DNA from 2 places in the Alkalihalobacillus pseudalcaliphilus genome. Region 1 is predicted to be linked to the other one. Evidence: a T-box and tRNA genes for the amino acid it is inferred to sense, from the RefSeq annotation. Region 1 holds a T-box; the other holds one or more tRNA genes.
What was found. The T-box of region 1 lies ahead of serS (serine--tRNA ligase). A T-box ahead of a tRNA ligase gene usually reads a tRNA of that ligase, here a tRNA-Ser.
Positions count from the first base shown of each region.

Region 2: it has a tRNA-Ser gene. The T-box ahead of serS (serine--tRNA ligase) is inferred to sense a tRNA for this amino acid. The anticodon was not compared.

Region 1 covers NZ_JAQQWS010000024.1:7,001-18,963, forward strand. Annotated here, with positions in the region: gene nikC (nickel transporter permease) at 153-1,049, shown strand; gene PQ479_RS21570 (ABC transporter permease) at 1,065-1,985, shown strand; gene PQ479_RS21575 (ABC transporter ATP-binding protein) at 2,012-3,040, shown strand; gene PQ479_RS21580 (ABC transporter ATP-binding protein) at 3,015-4,028, shown strand; gene serS (serine--tRNA ligase) at 6,011-7,291, opposite strand; T-box leader at 7,375-7,608, opposite strand; gene PQ479_RS21590 (D-alanyl-D-alanine carboxypeptidase family protein) at 7,716-9,020, opposite strand; gene guaB (IMP dehydrogenase) at 9,172-10,629, opposite strand; gene PQ479_RS21600 (YaaC family protein) at 10,761-11,705, shown strand; gene PQ479_RS21605 (hypothetical protein) at 11,868-11,963, opposite strand, start outside.
Region 2 covers NZ_JAQQWS010000018.1:47,682-56,247, forward strand. Annotated here, with positions in the region: gene PQ479_RS20505 (STAS domain-containing protein) at 1-142, shown strand, start outside; gene PQ479_RS20510 (anti-sigma regulatory factor) at 145-558, shown strand; gene PQ479_RS20515 (PP2C family protein-serine/threonine phosphatase) at 572-1,588, shown strand; gene PQ479_RS20520 (STAS domain-containing protein) at 1,666-2,001, shown strand; gene rsbW (anti-sigma B factor RsbW) at 1,998-2,489, shown strand; gene sigB (RNA polymerase sigma factor SigB) at 2,449-3,234, shown strand; gene PQ479_RS20535 (SpoIIE family protein phosphatase) at 3,231-3,830, shown strand; gene PQ479_RS20540 (Tex family protein) at 4,071-6,251, shown strand; gene cmpA (cortex morphogenetic protein CmpA) at 6,367-6,507, opposite strand; gene PQ479_RS20550 (SprT family protein) at 6,699-7,160, shown strand; tRNA gene PQ479_RS20555 (tRNA-Asn) at 7,279-7,353, shown strand; tRNA gene PQ479_RS20560 (tRNA-Ser) at 7,355-7,445, shown strand; tRNA gene PQ479_RS20565 (tRNA-Glu) at 7,456-7,530, shown strand; tRNA gene PQ479_RS20570 (tRNA-Val) at 7,947-8,022, shown strand; tRNA gene PQ479_RS20575 (tRNA-Asp) at 8,032-8,108, shown strand; tRNA gene PQ479_RS20580 (tRNA-Leu) at 8,120-8,201, shown strand; tRNA gene PQ479_RS20585 (tRNA-Leu) at 8,233-8,317, shown strand; tRNA gene PQ479_RS20590 (tRNA-Pro) at 8,343-8,419, shown strand; tRNA gene PQ479_RS20595 (tRNA-Gly) at 8,436-8,509, shown strand; tRNA gene PQ479_RS20600 (tRNA-Ile) at 8,554-8,566, shown strand, end outside.

The DNA of each region.
Region 1 (11,963 bases):
TATTTATAATTTGATTATTCAAATGAATAGATATTTTCCCAAGATTTTTTTATTTTTTTAATATTATTTATCATGCTATAATCATTCGGTATATACGCAAAAAGATATTGTTGAAAAAGTTTCAATTTTTAATAAGAAAGGATGAATAACATATGAGTCAAGAAGTGAATAACCCTTCTACCTCGAATCCACCTTCTATTAATCCTAGAATAGAGAGCTGGAAGATATTCTATAAGAAGCTTCGGAAAAACAGAGCTGCCATGTTTGGTGGAATTTTAGTTCTTTTGTTCATAATTGTCGCAATCATCGGACCTTACTTTACCCCTTATGATCCTGGTCAAACGAATTACCAAGTAAAACTAGCACCACCATCTGCTGACCATTGGTTTGGCACCGATCATCACGGACGTGATATCTTTAGTCGAATTATTCACGGTATGGGTATTACATTAATGATTGGTTTCGCCTCCGTATTTGCCAGTGCCATTATCGGTACTACCATTGGTATTGTTTCCGGATACTATGGTGGCAGACTTGATAACTTCATTATGAGAATCATGGATGTACTACTGGCGTTCCCTGGTATTTTACTAGCTTTAGCAATCGTCTCAGTACTCGGACCTTCTATTGAAAATGTAATCATTGCCGTTGCGATTTTCTCGGTACCTGTCTTTGCAAGAATTGCCCGGGGTTCAACGTTATCTGTTCGTAAATTAGAATATATTGATGCGGTAAAAGCATTAGGTGCAAGTGATTCAAGAATTATCTTTAAACATATTTTACCGAATGTTACATCGCCTCTTATTGTTCAAACAACTCTAAGTATTGCCACAGCGATTTTATCTGCAAGTGGTTTATCCTTTATCGGACTTGGTGCACAACCACCATCACCAGAGTGGGGAGCGATGTTAAGTGATGGACGAGCTTATTTATATCAAGCAGGTCATGTTGCTTTTTTCCCTGGTATGATGATTGTTATTGTTGTACTAGCCTTTAATATTTTCGGTGATGGATTAAGAGATGCCCTTGATCCAAAAATGAAAGCCTAGAAAGGAGGACCTACTTTGTTTAAATTTATTATTCGCCGACTTATTCAAACGATACCAGTACTGATCGGTGTATCTATCGTTGTATTTAGTTTAATGTTTTTAATCCCAGGTGATCCCGCACAAATTATTGCTGGAGAAAGTGCTACAACTGAACAAATTGAACAAATGAGAGAACGCTTAGGCTTAAATGATCCAATTGTTGTTCAATACTGGAACTTCATTAGTGGTGCTGTTCAAGGTGACTTAGGAGACTCCCTTCGAAGTGGACGTTCTGTAACAGATGAAATTTCCTTACGTTTTTGGACAACGGTTGAATTAGCCATATATAGTACGATATTAAGTGTATTTTTAGGACTTATTGCAGGAGTTATTTCTGCGACAAGACATAATACATTTGTTGATTCTGGTATTATGTTAATTGCTTTATTTGGACTATCCATGCCTAACTTCTGGCTCGGATTAATGTTAATCAAATATTTAGCTGTAGACTTTATGTGGTTTTCTCCTTCTGGTTGGGGTGACTTCCAATCAATGGTTCTGCCAGTAATTACACTCGGTACATCTGGTGCAGCCATTATCGCCCGGATGACACGCTCAAGTATGCTAGAAGTTATTGGCCAAGATTATATTAGAACTGCTCGTGCCAAAGGAGTTAAAGAACAAGTTGTTGTTTATAGACACGCTTTAAAAAATGCGATGATTCCTGTTGTTACTGTTGTTGGTTTATCCTTTGGATCCCTCCTTGGAGGAACAGTTATCACAGAGCAAATTTTCGCCATTAACGGAATGGGACGTTTAATGATTGATGCGATCCTAGCTCGTGACTTCCCAATTGTTCAAGGAACGGTATTAGTCGTATCACTACTATTTGTATTAGTTAATCTAGTAGTCGATGTTCTTTATAGAGTTCTAAATAAACGTATTGATTTAGATTAGGCCTTTTTAGGAAAGGGAGTGAAATAATGAGTAAAAATGAAACGATTTTAGATGTTCGCCAATTACAAACATCTTTTTATATGAGTGATTTAGAAGTAAAAGCAGTAGATGGCGTATCCTTTAAAGTACCTAAAGGTAAAACCCTAGGCATTGTAGGGGAATCCGGTTCAGGAAAAAGTATTACTTCTCTATCGATTCTACGCTTATTACAAAACCCAGGGAAAGTTAAGGGCGGCGAGATTATCTTTAATGGAGAAAATCTTTTAGATAAATCCGAAGCACAAATGAGAAAAATTCGTGGAAATGAAATTTCAATGATTTTCCAGGAACCGATGACATCTCTAAATCCTGTTTACACAGTAGGTCAACAAATCGGTGAGTCTTTTCAAATCCATGAAAAATTAAACAAAAAAGAAGCCAAAAAACGCTCGATTGACATGCTTAAGCTCGTAGGTATCCCATCACCAGAGAAACGTGTCGATCAATATCCATTTGAATTATCTGGTGGTATGCGTCAACGTGTCATGATTGCTATGGCTTTAGCCTGTAATCCGCAGCTACTAATTGCTGATGAACCAACGACTGCCCTTGATGTAACCATTCAAGCACAGATTCTTGAATTAATGAAGGACTTACAAGAACGTTTAGGTATGTCGATCATCATGATTACACATGACTTAGGTGTTGTAGCCGAAACCTGTGATTATGTAGCTGTTATGTATTGTGGTAAAGTCGTCGAGTATGCATCTGTCAAAGATCTATTTAACAACCCACGTCACCCATATACAGTTGGTTTATTGAATTCTCTTCCTAAACACGATGAGGATGTGGAAGGCGATTTAGAAATTATCCCTGGCTCTGTCCCAAGTCCAGCTGAAATGCCGACAGGATGCCGCTTCGCTCCGCGTTGTGCATTTGCAAGTGATATATGTAAAGAGCTTCCTGACTTAGAAGAAGATGAAAATGGCAATCAAATTCGCTGTTGGATCTATTCAGATAAGTGGGATGGCAACCCGGAGGTGAACGTTCATGAAAAAAGAACTGCTCAAAGTTGAGAATTTAAAACAATATTTCCCGATTAAAGGCGGTCTTTTAGGCCGAACAGTTAATCACGTTAAAGCCGTCGATGATGTATCTTTTACCATTTATGAAGGTGAAACCGTATCGATTGTTGGTGAATCTGGTTGTGGTAAATCAACGACAGGTAGGGCCATCCTTCGCCTAGACGAACCTACAGCTGGTAAAATTGAATTTGATGGTGAGGATTTACTTACTATTAGTAAACGTAATATGCGTAAGAAGAGAAAAGATTTACAAATCATTTTCCAAGATCCTTATGCTTCGATTAACCCTCGCCAAACGGTTCGTCAAATTTTAGAAGAAGCGATGATTATTCAAGATGTTCTACCAAAAGAAAAAAGAGAAGCACGTATTCGTGAGCTTATGCAAACGGTTGGTCTAGGTTCACATCAAATTGATCGTTTCCCACATGAATTCAGTGGTGGACAACGTCAGCGTGTCGGAATCGCTCGTGCCTTAACGGTCGATCCTAAGCTCATTATTTGTGATGAAGCTGTATCGGCACTTGATGTATCGATTCAAGCACAAGTCATTAATCTTTTAAAGAAGCTACAAAAAGACTTTAAACTCACGTACTTATTCATTTCTCATGATTTAGGTGTCGTACGTCATATTTCTGATCGTGTTATTGTTATGTATTTAGGACGTATTGTGGAGATCGCTGATAAAAAATCTTTATTTACGAACCCTCAACATCCTTATACAAAGGCGTTATTATCCGCCATTCCTTCAACCGACCCTGAAGGAAAGAAGGACCGAATCATTCTTAAAGGTGATGTTCCTTCCCCAATCGATCCACCAAAGGGCTGCCGCTTCCATACACGCTGTCCTTTCGCGACAGATAAATGTAAAGAAGAAACACCAGAATTACGCACAACAGACTTCATGAAAGAAGGACATCAAGCCGCATGTCACTACATGGAGGAAATTAAAGCAGGTACTAAAGAACCTAATTACGTATAAACAACCGCCCTACTTTGAGAAAAGTGGGGCTTTTTGTATGGAAGTGTACTAAAGATGATAGTTTATCCCTTCGAAGATCGCTACGGGAATGGGGGCACGCTTTCCGCAGGCGGGCGCTGAGCTAATCGGCTACGCCGCTGGATCTCAGCCTGCCCTCTCCTCCTGCAGGAGTCGGCCCCCATTCCCTCCGCTCGGGTTGGTGCAGGCTTCTTGTTTTGTACACTTCTCATACAAAAATAAATGAATGAAAAGTAACAAAAGCCAGTAAGATAAAAGCAAACCCCCTACTTTCATCTTTGTTGGTGCAAAGTGAATTTGCTCGCCATGAGTGTTTTGTATGGAAGTTGTTGATGCTGGAATGCGGAGTTACTCGCCGCTACCGGAAATTATGCCTGCGTCCTGCGGGTACTGCTCATAAAAACTCTTACAACATTCATTAAGATGAAAAAAATAAAACCAAAATGAATAAGTAGCCGCCAAATATCATGCAGCTGAAAATCATCTTATAAAGCCAGAGCCATCTACAAAAGGCTTCTATGCTTCATTGGTTTTCTTAAATATCCGTCATTTATATCCAAGGAATAAAAATGAGAACTTCTACTTAGAGAGGCTTTCTCCAAGGAGTGGAGACTCTATTTATTTTAAATCCTGCATTTATATTTATAAAATTCAGAATATGTGTTACGTTTTATTTGAATTGTTAGATCTTTTTATTCTTATTAGGGGGTGCTATTTTGGAAAAAGAAGTGAAGAAAAGCATGCTTAAATTAATTTTTATTTTTACAATTGGTATTATCTTGGTTTTGTTAGTACCATTTCTTTTTTCTTATTTATGATCATTAACCCTATTAAATTCGTAACAAACTAGAACTGCTCCAATATTAGCCCTGCAAGTCCAAAAGTTCCAGCAGTACATGTTTCATACAAAATGAAGCTACAATTTTGTTCTTTGATTGTTGTTGGCTTTTCATTTATTTTGTATGGAAGTTAGTGCGAACATGGTGCGTTGCTCGCCGCTACCGAAAATTATGCTCCGCGTCCTGCGGGGTGGCGCTGAGCTAACTGGCACAGCTAGCGGATTTCAGCTCTGCCATTACGTCCCAACGGAGTCTCCGCATATTTTCGTCCGCTGGCTACTGCTGAATCTCAATTTATGAAAACATTCTCACAACATTTATTAAAATAAAAAGAAGATAACAAAAGTGAAAGAAGAACCACCAATCACAGGTAAACGTCACTTCATGTTTGTTGATACTCATATGAGGCTCTATACTTACCGCTACCAAAAATCATGCTCCGCAACAATCACGTGGCGCGGAGCTAATTGGCGTAGCCAGCGGATTTCAGCTCTGCCATTACGTCCCAACGGAGTCTCCGCATATTTTCGTCCGCTGAGTACCGCTCATTCTCAAATTTAAAATCATTCTTACAACAAATATAAAAAAACAAGACCAAAGTGAATGAAGAGCCGAAATGCTAAAGGCAATCACCAACTTTCATAATGAAACAGATTCACATCGCCACCAGCAAATATGAAAGTATGGTTTCGCTCATTAACTGGTGGCTTTCCATTCATAAACGGTTTTGAGGATTCTCATATTATGCCGTAGCCCCGCCACTTTTTGGAAGTTGCCCGTAAGGGCTTTCCAAAAAAATTCAGCGCACCGCACAAACAGCCACAAACAACAAAAAAAGAGAGAGTAGTAACCCATCAGGATAGCTTCTAATATCCAAGTGTTTTTGGACCGTTAGCCAAGATCGCTTGGCTACTTCACGCTCGCGTGAAGTTTTGAAAATCGAAACCGCCATTCAGAAGAATTCATTCATCTGATAAGGCGATTTCGATTTTCAAAAACGGACCAAAAACAAAGACCGAAAGGTCAACATACATGAGCATTAGCACTAACTTTCATATAAAGAACTGCTTTTATTTCCCAAAAAATAATAAAAGACCTGCCCCCAATCAGGCAGATCCATCATTATTATTTATTTGTTATATATTCTTTATTACCCATATAAGGTCTTAACACTTCTGGAATTAAAACGGTACCGTCTGCTTGCTGATAATTTTCAAGAATTGCTGCAACAGTCCGACCAACCGCTAATCCAGAACCATTCAACGTATGAACAAACTCCGGCTTCCCTTTTGCCTCGCGTCTAAATTTAATATTCGCTCTTCTAGCTTGGAAATCTTCAAAGTTACTGCATGAAGAAATCTCCTTATACTCCCCATAACTCGGTAGCCACACTTCTAAGTCATATTTCTTTGCTGCAGTAAAACCTAAATCCGCACTGCACATGCTTAAAACACGATATGGTAACCCTAAAAGCTGTAAAACCTTCTCGGCATGAGAAGTCAATAATTCAAGTTGCTCATAAGAATCTTCCGGCTTTACAAAACGGACTAGCTCTACTTTATTAAATTGATGCTGACGAATTAATCCTCTCGTATCACGTCCTGCAGAGCCTGCCTCAGAACGGAAATTGGCACTGTATGCTGTATAAGCAATCGGTAATTGCTCAGCTTTAACAATTTCATCACGGTGATAATTAGTTACAGGAACCTCCGCAGTTGGAATTAAGAAATAATCCTCTTCACGGATTTTAAAAGCATCTTCTTCAAATTTAGGTAATTGCCCTGTCCCTGTCATACTTGCACGATTAACCATATATGGTGGTAGTAACTCGACATATCCATGCTCGTCCTCATGTAAGTCCATCATAAAGTTAATTAAAGCACGTTCTAAGCGTGCTCCCTGACCTTTATAGAAAGTAAATCGACTTCCCGTCACCTTAGCTCCTCGCTCAAAATCGGCAAGTTCCAAGTCTACGGCAATATCCCAATGTGCCTTCGCTTCAAAATCAAATGCAGGGGTTTCCTTCCACTTTCTTATTTCAACATTATCATCCTCGGTTTCCCCAATTGGTACACTTTCATGTGGTACATTGGGAATCGTTAATAATAAATGATCTAAATCAGCTTCAACTTTCCGTAACTCCTCATCCAAACCTTTAACACGTTCAGATACTTCCTTCATTTCAGTAATCAAATGATCCGCGTCCTCTTTCGCTCGCTTTAACTGGGCAACTTCTTGAGAAACCTCATTACGTCGACTTTTTAACTGTTCCACCTCTACAATAAGAGACCTTCTTTTTTCATCAAATGACTCAAATTGATCAAGCCCCGAGATGTCTTCTCCTCTTGTTTGCAACTTTTCTTTTATTTGACTAAAATCATTACGTAATCGTTTAATATCAAGCATATGACTACCTCCTAATTAATCTATTTAAAAAGGTTAAACCTTTTTAATAACAAAAAAAGTCCCTTTTCCCCCTATGAAAAGGGAAAAGGGACGAGTTATTTTATACCCGCGTTGCCACCCAAATTGCATTGTTCACGAAGACAATGCCAGCTTAAAAGAGATAACGGCCTCTTACCGAACTAGTTTCCATATCTACTCAATACGTTCTACTAGCTAGCTCCAGGATGGATTCTAAGACAGCTTTGACTGGTTTTCAGCAACCACCAGCTCTCTAAAAACAAAGCAAATCTTATACTAGTTCCTATCAACACTAAATCAGCTTATTTAAAACTCTTACAAAGATAATAATGGACTTTCCATTGCTTGTCAATTATTCTTTCTAAGAATTTCCTTCTTTCGTTTACTTTATACACTCAATAAGAAATTAGCTCAACCAACCTTGTACAGTTTCCACAGCAGAGTTCCATATTCCTGAGAAAAATCCGCCAATGCCACGCATCATCATTGAAAACCATCCTGCTTTTTCAACAGCTTGATCAGTTGCTACAGGAACAGAGGCACTATCAGACGAGAATAAGTATTCCTCTTCACCTTCACCTGTAAACTGGATACCTAATGTTCCTACTTCTGTACCTGCCTCAAATGGAGCAACCACTTTTCCATCTTCATTTAATTGTTCACTGTCTAAAGATAAGACAGCTTCATATGAATCCTCTTGTCCTCTACGGACAACCGTTTCTAATGGCTCTGTGCTTGAAATCGCAACTTCTTTTTCTTTCCCTGAAGCCACATTAAGCATTCCCTCACCTTCTGGAATATAACCAGCAGGCGTTACTTCTACATAGTCAAAATTATTAAAACCAAAATCTAATAATTTGGCCGTTTCATTAAATCGATCATCACGTGTATCAGTTCTCATAACAACTGAAATTAATCGCATATCACCACGAATAGCAGTACCTGTAAATGAGTTCCCTGCTGCTGTAGTAAATCCAGTCTTTAATCCATCAATTCCTTCATAATCATGCTGCGGTACAATACCTGGCAGCATCCAGTTCCAGTTCTGCATCGTAATGCTCTCATTTTCACCGGCATCAAACTCTTTTACTGGAATACTAGCGGTTTCCAATACTTCTGGATAATCACGTAAAAGAGCAAATGCTAGCTGCGCAGTCGCACGGGCTGACATCATATTCTCAGCGTCTTCTCCCGTTCCCTCTGGATGATTACCTCTTAAATCACTATTATTTAAACCAGATGAATTAACAAATTCATAGTCCTCTAATCCTAACTCAGCTGCTTTATCATTCATCATATTCACAAATGCAGTCTCTGAACCAGCAATTAGTTCTGCTAATGCAATCGTTGAAGCATTGGCTGAATAAATAGCAACAGATTCATACAGCTCTTGAACCGTATATGTATAATCTTGACGTAAAGGTACATTTGATAAACTGGTTTCTAATGATAATACCCTGACATGGTCAGAAATAGGTACAGTCTGATCGCTCGTTATCGTACCTTCTGCTAATGCTTCTAAGATGAGATATTCACTCATCATTTTAGTCATACTTGCAATTGGTAGTATTTTATCTATATCTTTCTGGTATAAAATCTTTCCAGTTTTTGCATCTACTAAAATGGCTGTTTCTGCTTCTAAATCAAAAGCAGCCTCGGCCGACTTTGCTTGTCCAAATATGGGTAGGACAAGAACAATAGCCATCATCATGATAATCCACTTTCTTGTTGAGCTTTTGCTCACGACTACACCCCCAAAAAACATTTCACATAAGTTTAATCTTATCATAATCATACATAAAAAAATAGATAGAGAACACTCTATCTATTTTACAATTTCATAACGATTTTATGTGATTTTTTTACAAAGAATAGTTAGGTGCTTCTTTTGTAATTTGTACATCATGTGGATGGCTTTCACGAAGACCAGCACCTGTTATACGAATAAACTGAGCTTGATCTCTTAGATCATCTAACGTTGCCGTACCACAGTACCCCATTCCTGCACGTAAGCCACCAATTAATTGGTGAAGGGTATCTCCTAGCGGCCCTTTATAAGGAATACGACCTTCAATTCCTTCTGGGACTAACTTCTGTGCATCCTCTTGGAAATAACGGTCCTTACTGCCCTTTTCCATGGCACCTAATGAACCCATACCACGATATACTTTAAATTGACGACCTTGATAGATTTCTCTTTCTCCGGGGCTTTCAGATACTCCTGCTAATAAACTTCCAAGCATGACAGCATGTCCGCCTGCAGCAAGTGCTTTTGTAATATCACCAGAGTATTTTATACCACCATCAGCAATAATCGGTACACCATGTTTACGAGCTTCTGTTGCACAATCATAAACAGCTGTTACTTGTGGAACACCAATTCCTGCCACAATACGTGTTGTACAAATCGATCCCGGTCCAATACCGACTTTTACAACACTAGCGCCCGCTTCAATTAAATCTTTTGTTGCCTCAGCAGTTGCTACATTCCCCGCAATAATGGTTAACTCAGGATATTGCTCTCTAACTGCTCTTACTTTATCAAGAACCCCTTTAGAGTGACCATGAGCTGTATCGATTACGATAGCATCAACACCAGCCTCTACTAGAGCAGCAATACGTATATCTGCATCAGCACTTACACCAATAGCAGCCCCTACTACTAAACGCCCTTGTTTATCTTTGGCAGAGTTAGGAAACTCAATAACTTTCTCTATATCTTTAATCGTAATTAAACCTTTTAGAGTACCTTCATCATCTACAAGAGGTAGTTTTTCTATTTTATGCTTTTGTAGAATTTTTTCAGCTTCTTGAAGAGTCGTTCCTACTGGAGCTGTCACTAGATTCTCTTTTGTCATGACTTCATCAATACGAATCGAATAGTCTTCGATAAAACGTAAATCACGATTGGTTAAAATACCTACTAATTTTTGATTCTCATTGACAATAGGTACACCGGAAATTCTGTATTTACCCATTAAGTGCTCAGCATCAAATACTTGACGATCAGGTGTTAAGAAGAATGGATTTGTAATAACCCCACTCTCAGAACGCTTTACACGGTCTACATTCTCCGCTTGTTCCTCAATCGACATATTCTTATGAATAATTCCTAAGCCACCTTCGCGTGCCATGGCAATCGCCATTTTGGCTTCAGTCACTGTATCCATTCCTGCACTAATTATAGGAATATTTAATTGTAGATGTTCAGATAACTTCGTCTTAACCGATACATCTCGCGGTAAAATTTCTGATTTTGCTGGCGTTAACAATACATCATCAAACGTTAAGCCTTCTTTATTAAATTTATTTTCCCACATACAAATTCCCCTTCCCAATCAGGTTTTTTGCGTAAAATATTATTAGTAGCTTATCAATTGGGCAAACTACTGTCAAGACAACGAAATTAAAACAATATTTCTGAATATTTAATTATAGAGAGGGATAATGCATGAATCCAAATGTAGACAACCAGTTTTTACCTTATTTATCAACAGATTATTCTAGAAAACAGCTTACTAAGCATTATGAGCAAGCTGGGGTACCTTCTCCAGAAAAAATGAGCTATGCAACATGTAACTCCTTTATCTCTTATTTAAAACAAGGAAATATATATTATTCTCAAGCAGAAATAGCTCCTTTAGAAATTAAGCCATTATTATTGTTTTATGGTTTTATTCAATATCTAAAAGCAGCCATTTTAACAAAGGATCCGACCTATCCAGCAACGACTCAAGTACTAGCTCATGGCGTTACTACACGTAAACGTAAAAAAACAACATACCGATTTCTTGAAGATGAAGTAAAGCTTCAAAGAAATGGCTTATTTCCACACTTTTTAGCAAAATTGTTTCACATGAAACATGTCGAGGGAGATAAATATTTGATGAAAGAACTCGTCAGCCAAATCGCTGACCTCCACACTCTTTACCAGCAATTACATGATACCCCTTTATCAATCCAATTAAAGTTGGAAAAGCACTCATTACTTATTCCAAACCTTATTTTGGATCAGTATCATATGACTGCAAATCGTTTTAGCCAATATGTAGAAAACCATTTAAACTTAAAAAAACCCCTCTCCTTGACTGAGACAAAGGATGGCTTGTCGTTTTCAGCACAACCTCTCAAAACCAAAAGTAGAACACCTTTTTTAAAAGATCAACATGAAAAAATGTACATCCACCTTAATAAAGACCATTATATTCATTTACCAGAGATTGCTTGCCATTATTTACTGCTATACAATTTAAGTATGATTTGTCGTTATGAAACAGAATGGTGGACAGACTTAATCACAAATAATGACGGAACCGATTTCCCTATCATTCTTAAGTTTCTACAAATCCTACCTATAAAAACTAGCCAACTCATTTCGGAGTTATTGCTAGTTTAAAATCTGATATTATATTTTGGTAAGATAATTCATGGAATTACAAGGAAACTCCTCACCTTGTTTTTCATAATTCCATGCGATTCTTCTAATCGGGTATACTCAACGCAACCCTTCCACTCGTAGAAGTCTACGCATTGTTTTATTCCTTAATTAAATTAGCTATTACAACGGCTCTCTTACTTTCAGGACAATATCGGCATAAAATTCACCATCGACTTCAATAATATAACGCCACATACCAGCGTATGGAATATTAAT
Region 2 (8,566 bases), on a different contig from region 1:
GGGAGCTAAGGTTGTTCTTACAGGAATTCAGCCTTCCGTTGCAATTACATTAATTGATATGGGGATAAAGCTAGAGGAAGTACCGACGGCTCTTGACTTAGAACAAGGCCTCGATAAACTGCAACAGGAACTGGAGGTATAAGAATGAAAACCGAATCCTGTGTAGAAGTGAAGAATGAGTGGGGGATCGTTGCTGCAAGGCAAGCAGGTCGAACACTCTCTAAAGAGATTGGTTTCGGTACAGTTGACCAGGCTCGAATTACAACTGCAATATCAGAATTAGCTAGAAATATCTATTTATATGCAGATGAAGGGCAAATTCATATTAATATTATAGAAAAGCCATTTAAAGTAGGAGTAAAAAAAGGAATTCAGATCATCTCAAAGGACACCGGACCAGGGATTGCAGATATTAAACAAGTAATGGTTGATGGCTTTTCCACATCAAGCGGACTTGGAGCAGGGCTCCCTGGAGTTAGAAGACTTATGGATGAATTTGACATTGAATCCATCATTGGAGAAGGTACGACAATTATTGCAATTAAATGGCTCCGGTAGGAGAGTGTAGCGGGTGAGTGATAATCAGTCAGTCAATATTATAGAGAGATATAAATTGATAGTTGACACATTTTTAGATAATAAAAGCGAATTAGGTTTATATCAAGCGCAGCAATTTAGTAAAATGCTTTTGGCAGAACAAGTATCGCCTGAAGAGTTTATTGATATTCATCGAGCGGTATTGGATGAGTTGTTCCCATCCATCCCAAATGAGGTTCAAGATTCATTTGATTTATTACTTGAAGTGATGATGAGTTATGGACTTGTATATCGTGAGCATCAGATTTTAAAGCATAAACAACAAGAATTAGAGTCAGAAATTGAGGTGGCCGCCAGTATGCAACAAACACTGCTACCGAAGTCGGTTCCCTCAATTGAAGGTTTAGATATTGGTGTGGTCAGTGTCCCTGCAAAGCGGATGAGTGGTGATTATTACCATTTTGTACAAGGGGCGGATCAGACCTTTGGTGTCGGAATTGCCGATATCATTGGAAAGGGGGTACCGGCAGCCCTTTGTATGTCTATGATTAAATATGCAATGGACGGGTTACCAAAAAGGCGTTCAACGCCAGCATTTTTATTGGAAAGCTTAAATCATGTTGTTGAACAAAATGTCGATGACAGTATGTTTATAACGATGATGTATGGAGAATATAATACGCAATCCCATGAATTCCTTTACGCTGGTGCTGGACATGAACCGGGCTTTATTTATAGAGCAAAGGATAACTCGTTTGAAGACTTGTATGCTAAAGGACTTGCGTTAGGTATTTCTAAGGTTAATAAGTTTAAGGAATATGTACAACCTATTTATGTAGGTGACTTTATTGTCTTATTATCTGATGGGGTTACAGAATCTTTTGTGGGACAGGAATTCATTGAACGAGATGGTTTTATTGAATTGATGCGGCAATATATGGACTACCCCGCACAAGAGATGGTTGAGAGATTATTTTCCCATCTAGAAAAAGAACAGGATTTTAATATTCGAGACGACTTCACTTTAATTGTCATAAAAAGGAAGGTTTAAATGTTTTCTCTTTGGGGTAATTCAAGCTATAGGTATTTTAATTAGAAACTTGTTTCTTTAAAGAGGGGGTAATTTAAATGAATTTAGAATTAGATCATGTGAAAAATGAGGCAAATTATGAGCTTTTAAAGGTGAGTGGTGAGATAGACGCTTACACAGCACCAAAATTAAAAGAGACGTTATTCCCACTTGTTGAAAAAACGGGGGTCAAAGTCGAAGTTGATTTAAGTGAGGTTTCTTATATAGATAGTACGGGATTAGGTGTTTTTGTTGGAGCACTTAAGGCAACTAACCAGGTGAATAGTCAGTTGAAGTTAATCGGTTTGAGTGATCGCGTGTATCGCTTATTTTCAATAACTGGTTTGGATGAAGTGATTGATATTGTGCCTGAAAATAAGGAGGGAGCAAGATGAGTAATCATCAAGTCGACCATATTGAGATGCAGGTCCCTGCAAAGCCAGAATATATTGGCGTTATTCGTTTAACGCTTTCTGGCATCGCGAATCGATTAGGTTTCTCTTATGATGATATAGAGGATATGAAGATTGCTGTAGCTGAGGCATGTACGAATGTTGTTAATCATGCTTATAAAGGTGAGGGAACGATGAATGTTTCCTATCAAATATACGAAAATGAGAAGTTGGAGATTATCGTATCAGACAAAGGTCAAAGTTTTGATGTTAATGGTGTGAGGGAGAAATTAGGTCCTGTAGATGCCAAAAAGCCTGTTGAACAATTGAAAGAGGGGGGGCTTGGATTATATCTTATCAATACTTTGATGGATAAAGTCGAGATTCATGAAGAATCAGGAGTCGTCGTCATGATGACTAAATTCATGCAAGGAGATGAGGTGGAACAACATGTCAATGGATTCTCATCAGCGCGAACAGAACAAGGATAAAGTTTATGATTGGATAAAAAAGTACCAGCTTGATGGAGATGAGCATGTACAAACATTAATTGTTCAGCACTATGAGGGACTTGTTCGTTCACTCGCCAGGAAGTTTTCAAAGGGTAAAGAGTATGATGATGACTTGTTTCAGGTAGGGATGCTCGGATTATTGGCGGCTATTAAGCGTTATGATGATGAATTTGGCCGCAGTTTTGAATCTTTTGCTGTTCCGACTATTGTTGGTGAAATTAAAAGATTTATTCGAGATAAGACGTGGAGTGTTCATGTTCCTAGAAGGATCAAGGAGCTGGGACCTAAAATTAAGAAAGCTGTTGATGAGCTAACGACTGCTCTGCAGCGTTCGCCCCTTGTTCATGAAATTGCTTCCCATTTAGATGTAACGGAAGAAGAAGTTTTAGAAACGATGGAGATGACGAAAAGCTATCAAGCACTATCAGTGAACCGCTCGCTTGAAGCTGATCAAGAGGGTGGAGAGGTAACGATTCTTGATCTGGTCGGTAATCAAGATGAGGGCTATGATAATACGGATAAGAAACTACTATTAGAAAAAGCATTTGAAGTTCTGAATGATCGAGAGAAACAGATTTTGCATTACACTTATTATGAAAACCTGAGTCAGAAAGAGACAGGGGAGCGTTTAGAAATATCGCAAATGCATGTTTCCAGATTACAGCGAAGAGCGATTGAGAAATTACGAGAGTCAATTAGAATTGAACCATCGGAGATATTATGATCAGCTTTTATGAAGATAGCCGTTTAGAAATAGCGGCTTTGCAACAATCAAAAAACAATATGCATTTTTGCGGAGACGCTCATTTGGTACTAACAGAAAAGGATTTTATGATATGTGCCGTGGTTGACGGACTAGGCAGTGGTGAAGGTGCTCATGAATCAGCGGATATCGTTGTCAAAGAGGTTGAGAAACAAAAGGACCTTAAGTTGGATGATATTATGGTTGCGTGTAACGAGAAACTCCATGGGTATCGCGGTGCTGTTGTATCGTTAGTAAAGATCGATTATTTGGAAAGAGCTCTTTATTACAGTAATTTTGGGAATATCAGCTTCGTATTATATTATCCTGATGGCAAAGTGATTCAACCGATCCCTTCAAGAGGTTATTTATCTGGACGTGTGCAGAAATTTTATCTCGAACGCTTTCCTTATGAAGAAGGAATGACTTTTATGCTTTATTCTGACGGGGTTAAGAAGCCGCCAGAAAAAAATCAGATTACGAAAATGGGAAAAGTAAAAGAGGAAGTACCTAGTATATTTGAAGCTGCTACATTTGCACAAGATGATGTTACGTTATTAATAGGGAAGTTACACTAAACCTTCTGGAAATAGGAGGTTTTTTATTTTTTATTTTTTATTTTTTATTTTCTGAATGCAATGGATAAGCTTGAAGATAAAGCTGGTGAGTTTTGTTAAGCAGCTATTGGACCGTGCTTTTATGATGGCATGGTCTTGGGAGTGGGTTTATGGTAATCATACAATCATAGACGGTGATATAATCTACTAGTAAATTATGCTATGATAAGATTATCCATTTCTTGGCGTAGGGGTGTATATATGAGTGAAAAACATGTAAAGATGAAACGCATTATTGCAAAAGAACAAGCTGTGTCGGAAAAATATGTACATAATTTAATTGAACTTGTTGAAGAGGGGAATACAATTCCGTTTATAGCACGTTATAGGAAAGAGTTAACGGGTGAGATGGATGAAGTTCAAATCAGAGAAATTGTTGATAAATGGCACTATATGAATCAACTTCAAACAAGGAAAGAAGAGGTTGTTCGTTTAATTGATGAGCAGGGGAAATTAACGACTGAATTACAACAAAAGATTGAGGCTGCTAGTAAGCTCCAAGAGGTTGAAGATTTATATCGTCCTTATAAACAAAAGAGGCGTACGAAAGCAACGGTTGCAAAAGAGAAAGGGCTTGAGCCGTTTGCTGACTGGTTATTTTCCTTGCCTACCTCAGGAGATGTAGAGGAAGAGGCTAAAAAGTATCTGGATACCGAAAAGGAGGTTTCGGAGGTTTCGGATGCTATTCAAGGTGCTCAAGATATCATTTCAGAGTGGATTTCGGATCATCCCGATTACCGAAAGGCTATTCGACTATTAGGTTTGCAGGAAGGAAAGGTTCAGTCGGTCGTGAAGGATGAAGAGATAGATGAAAAGAAAGTTTTTGAAATGTACTATGAGTATGAAGAGCCTGTTCGTAGTATTGTCCCACACCGTATCCTTGCCCTTAATCGTGGTGAAAGTGAAGGGGTATTACGTATTAAACTTATCATGCCTGTTGAAAGAGTTTTGTCGCTACTTCAGCGGAAAATGATTACGAAACGAACAGTGGCGGAGTGGGTATTGACTGAGGCGATTGCTGATGGGTACAAACGATTAATTGAGCCTTCCATTGAGCGAGAAATCCGTCAAGAATTAACGAGTAAAGCCGAAGATCAAGCTATTCATATTTTTGCAGAAAATCTAAAGCAGTTACTTTTACAGCCCCCTATTAAAGAGAAGATAGTTCTTGGGGTAGACCCTGCCTACCGAACAGGGTGCAAATTGGCTGTGGTTGACGCTACGGGTAAGGTTCTTGATATTGCGGTCATCTATCCAACGCCGCCTCGTAATGAAGTGGAACGGGCAAAAGAGGTCGTGAAAAAAATGATCGCCAAGCATGGGGTAAATATGATTGCGATTGGAAATGGAACGGCTTCTAGGGAGACAGAGCAATTTATAGCCGATGTTATTACCGATTTACCGGAAGCGATATATTATCTAATCGTCAACGAGGCGGGTGCGAGTGTTTATTCTGCGTCGGAGTTAGGTAGAGTGGAATTTCCTGATTTGAAGGTAGAGGAAAGAAGTGCTGTATCGATTGCTAGACGTATTCAGGATCCGTTAGCTGAGCTTGTCAAAATTGATCCAAAGTCTGTTGGTGTAGGTCAATATCAGCATGATGTATCACAAAAAAAGTTAACTGAATCATTGAGTTTTATCGTGGAGACGGTTGTTAACCAGGTTGGCGTGAATGTCAATACGGCTTCTGTATCGCTACTCCAGTATGTGGCAGGCTTATCTAACGCTGTCGCGACGAATATTGTGAAGCAGAGGGAAGAGGCGGGTAAATTTAGTAGTCGTGCACAATTGAAAAAAATCCCGAGGTTAGGTGCAAAGACGTATGAGCAGTGTATTGGTTTCTTGCGCATTCCATCTGCTAAGAATCCGCTCGACCAAACGGCTATTCACCCAGAGGCTTACCTTGCGACTAAGCAACTTTTGAAGGAATTAAATTTAGATTTATCTGCTGTCGGTACAGAGGAACTCAAGGTGGCATTGGAAAGTGTGGATGTTTCCCGAGTGGCAAGTCAGTTAGAACTTGGTGCACCGACCATACAAGACATAATCGATAGTTTGGTTCGTCCGTCCAGAGATCCTCGTGATAATATTACTAAACCGCTATTAAAACAAGGGGTTATGCAGTTGGAGGATTTGAAGCCGGGTATGGAGCTTCAAGGAACAGTTCGGAACGTCGTAGATTTTGGAGCTTTTATTGATATCGGTGTTAAACAGGATGGTCTCGTTCACATATCAAAGCTTACGAATCGCTTTGTGAAGCATCCTTTAGAGGTTGTCGTTGTAGGAGAGATTGTGACGGTTTGGATTGATAGTGTTGATGCTCATAAAGGGAGAATAGCATTAACAATGTTGGAGCCTAAGCAACAAGCGGCCACAAGTTAATGCACAATTGAGTTGTAGGAATTGTAAATAGAAATGCTTGTGCAATTTTATAAAAAGAGCTCGGTGACTATTTTCTAGTCATCGAACTTTTTTTATTGGGTTTACCTTATGATAACTAAGAAGAAGAGGTTTTTTCATTTGGTTGCTGCTTAGATTTTTCTTGATAGTAAAACCAACATTGGTTTAAGATTTTTATCTGCCGTTCGTTTTTCTCTGCGTAGGCACGTTGTAGTTGATTGATTAACCATGAGGGCATGATCGCCAGCTCCTTATTTAATGTGTTAATATACTCAATATATGCAGTGATGTTTGTCAATGTTGATGTATTTTTTTCTGAGGTTTGTTGGTTTTATTTATCTACTAGTCGATTTTGAGGAACATGAGAAAAGAGTATAGTATGTAAATCTAAGTGGTGGATGTCATGAGGTTTTTGTAATGGGGGTATTTATGGAGCGGGAGGAATTGCAGCTACTTGTTGAGGGGATATCTTTACGACATTTCGGATTGGTTTTTAAACATGAAGCGAGGTTTAACCATAGATTACGAACGACCGGTGGGCGATATTTATTGCGTTCACATGATATTGAATTCAACCCAAAACAATTAGAGGCTTTTGGCCGAGAGGAATTTGAGAAGATTATTAAGCATGAATTATGTCACTATCATTTACATCTTCAAGGCAGGGGCTATCAACATAAGGACCGGGATTTTAAGGAGATGTTATCTCGAGTTGGGGGAGCGAGATACTGCCGTAGCATTCCTGGTACACATAATGTGAGTGCGAAGGTTTTAAAATATATATGCCAGGACTGTCAGCAATTATATGAAAGAAAAAGAAGCATTAACATATCAAAATATGTATGTGGGAAATGTAGTGGGAAATTAAAAAAGTTTATAAAAAATAGTTGATCGGAGTACAAGCCTGTGATATATTATAGAAGTCGCTAACGAGAGCGACTGTTACATACATAAAATAATGTTGAATTTTACATTAAATTATGGTAAACTAAAAAAGCTTTGTCGTTATTCCACAGTAGCTCAGTGGTAGAGCTATCGGCTGTTAACCGATCGGTCGTAGGTTCGAGTCCTACCTGTGGAGCCATGGAGAAGTACCCAAGTGGCTGAAGGGGCGCCCCTGCTAAGGGTGTAGGTCGTGTAAGCGGCGCGAGGGTTCAAATCCCTCCTTCTCCGCCATTTTTTAAGTGGCCCGTTGGTCAAGCGGTTAAGACACCGCCCTTTCACGGCGGTAACACGGGTTCGAATCCCGTACGGGTCACCAAAAAAACTTGAGTTTCTACATACTAATAGAAGAAATCGAAAGTTTTTAGCGATACTGACAAACGAAAGTAAGTAGTCCAAGGTGAGGGAATGTTCGGAAGAAAGAGTGTACAGCAGTACGTGACTTAAAAAGGAACATGGAATCATACGAAGGAATTCAAGTTTGAAGGATTGTTAACAAGGAGAAGCGAGAAGATCGAGGATAGGAAGTGTTCGAAAGAAGGAGCGTACACTCGTACGTGACTGAAAGAGAATCACGAACTAGACGAAGAAATTCGAAGCTTAAGGACAGTTAACAAGGAGAAGCGAGAAGATCGAGGATAGGAAGTGTTCGAAAGAAGGAGTGTACACTCGTACGTGACTGAAAGAGAATCACAAACTAGACGAAGAAATTCGAAGCTTATCCGCAGTTAAAATGGAGGATTAGCTCAGCTGGGAGAGCACCTGCCTTACAAGCAGGGGGTCGGCGGTTCGAACCCGTCATCCTCCACCATCTAAATATGGTCCGGTAGTTCAGTTGGTTAGAATGCCTGCCTGTCACGCAGGAGGTCGCGGGTTCGAGTCCCGTCCGGACCGCCATTTTATTTTTCGCGGGTGTGGCGGAATTGGCAGACGCGCTAGACTTAGGATCTAGTGTCTTATGACGTGGGGGTTCAAGTCCCTTCACCCGCACTTTGTTCTTTTGTCATTTTACGAAAAATACGCGGTTGTGGCGGAATGGCAGACGCGCTAGGTTGAGGGCCTAGTGGGAGTTAAATCCCGTGGAAGTTCGAGTCTTCTCAACCGCACTTAGCGTTTTCTTTAATAGTAGAACGGGAAGTGGCTCAGCTTGGTAGAGCACCTGGTTTGGGACCAGGGGGTCGCAGGTTCAAATCCTGTCTTCCCGACCATTCTTGATTTTTATATGCGGGTGTAGTTTAGTGGTAAAACCTCAGCCTTCCAAGCTGATGTCGTGAGTTCGATTCTCATCACCCGCTCCAAAAAAGAATATGTAATGGTTAGTGCTTTTTTTATGCCTTAAAGTGGGCCTGTAGCTC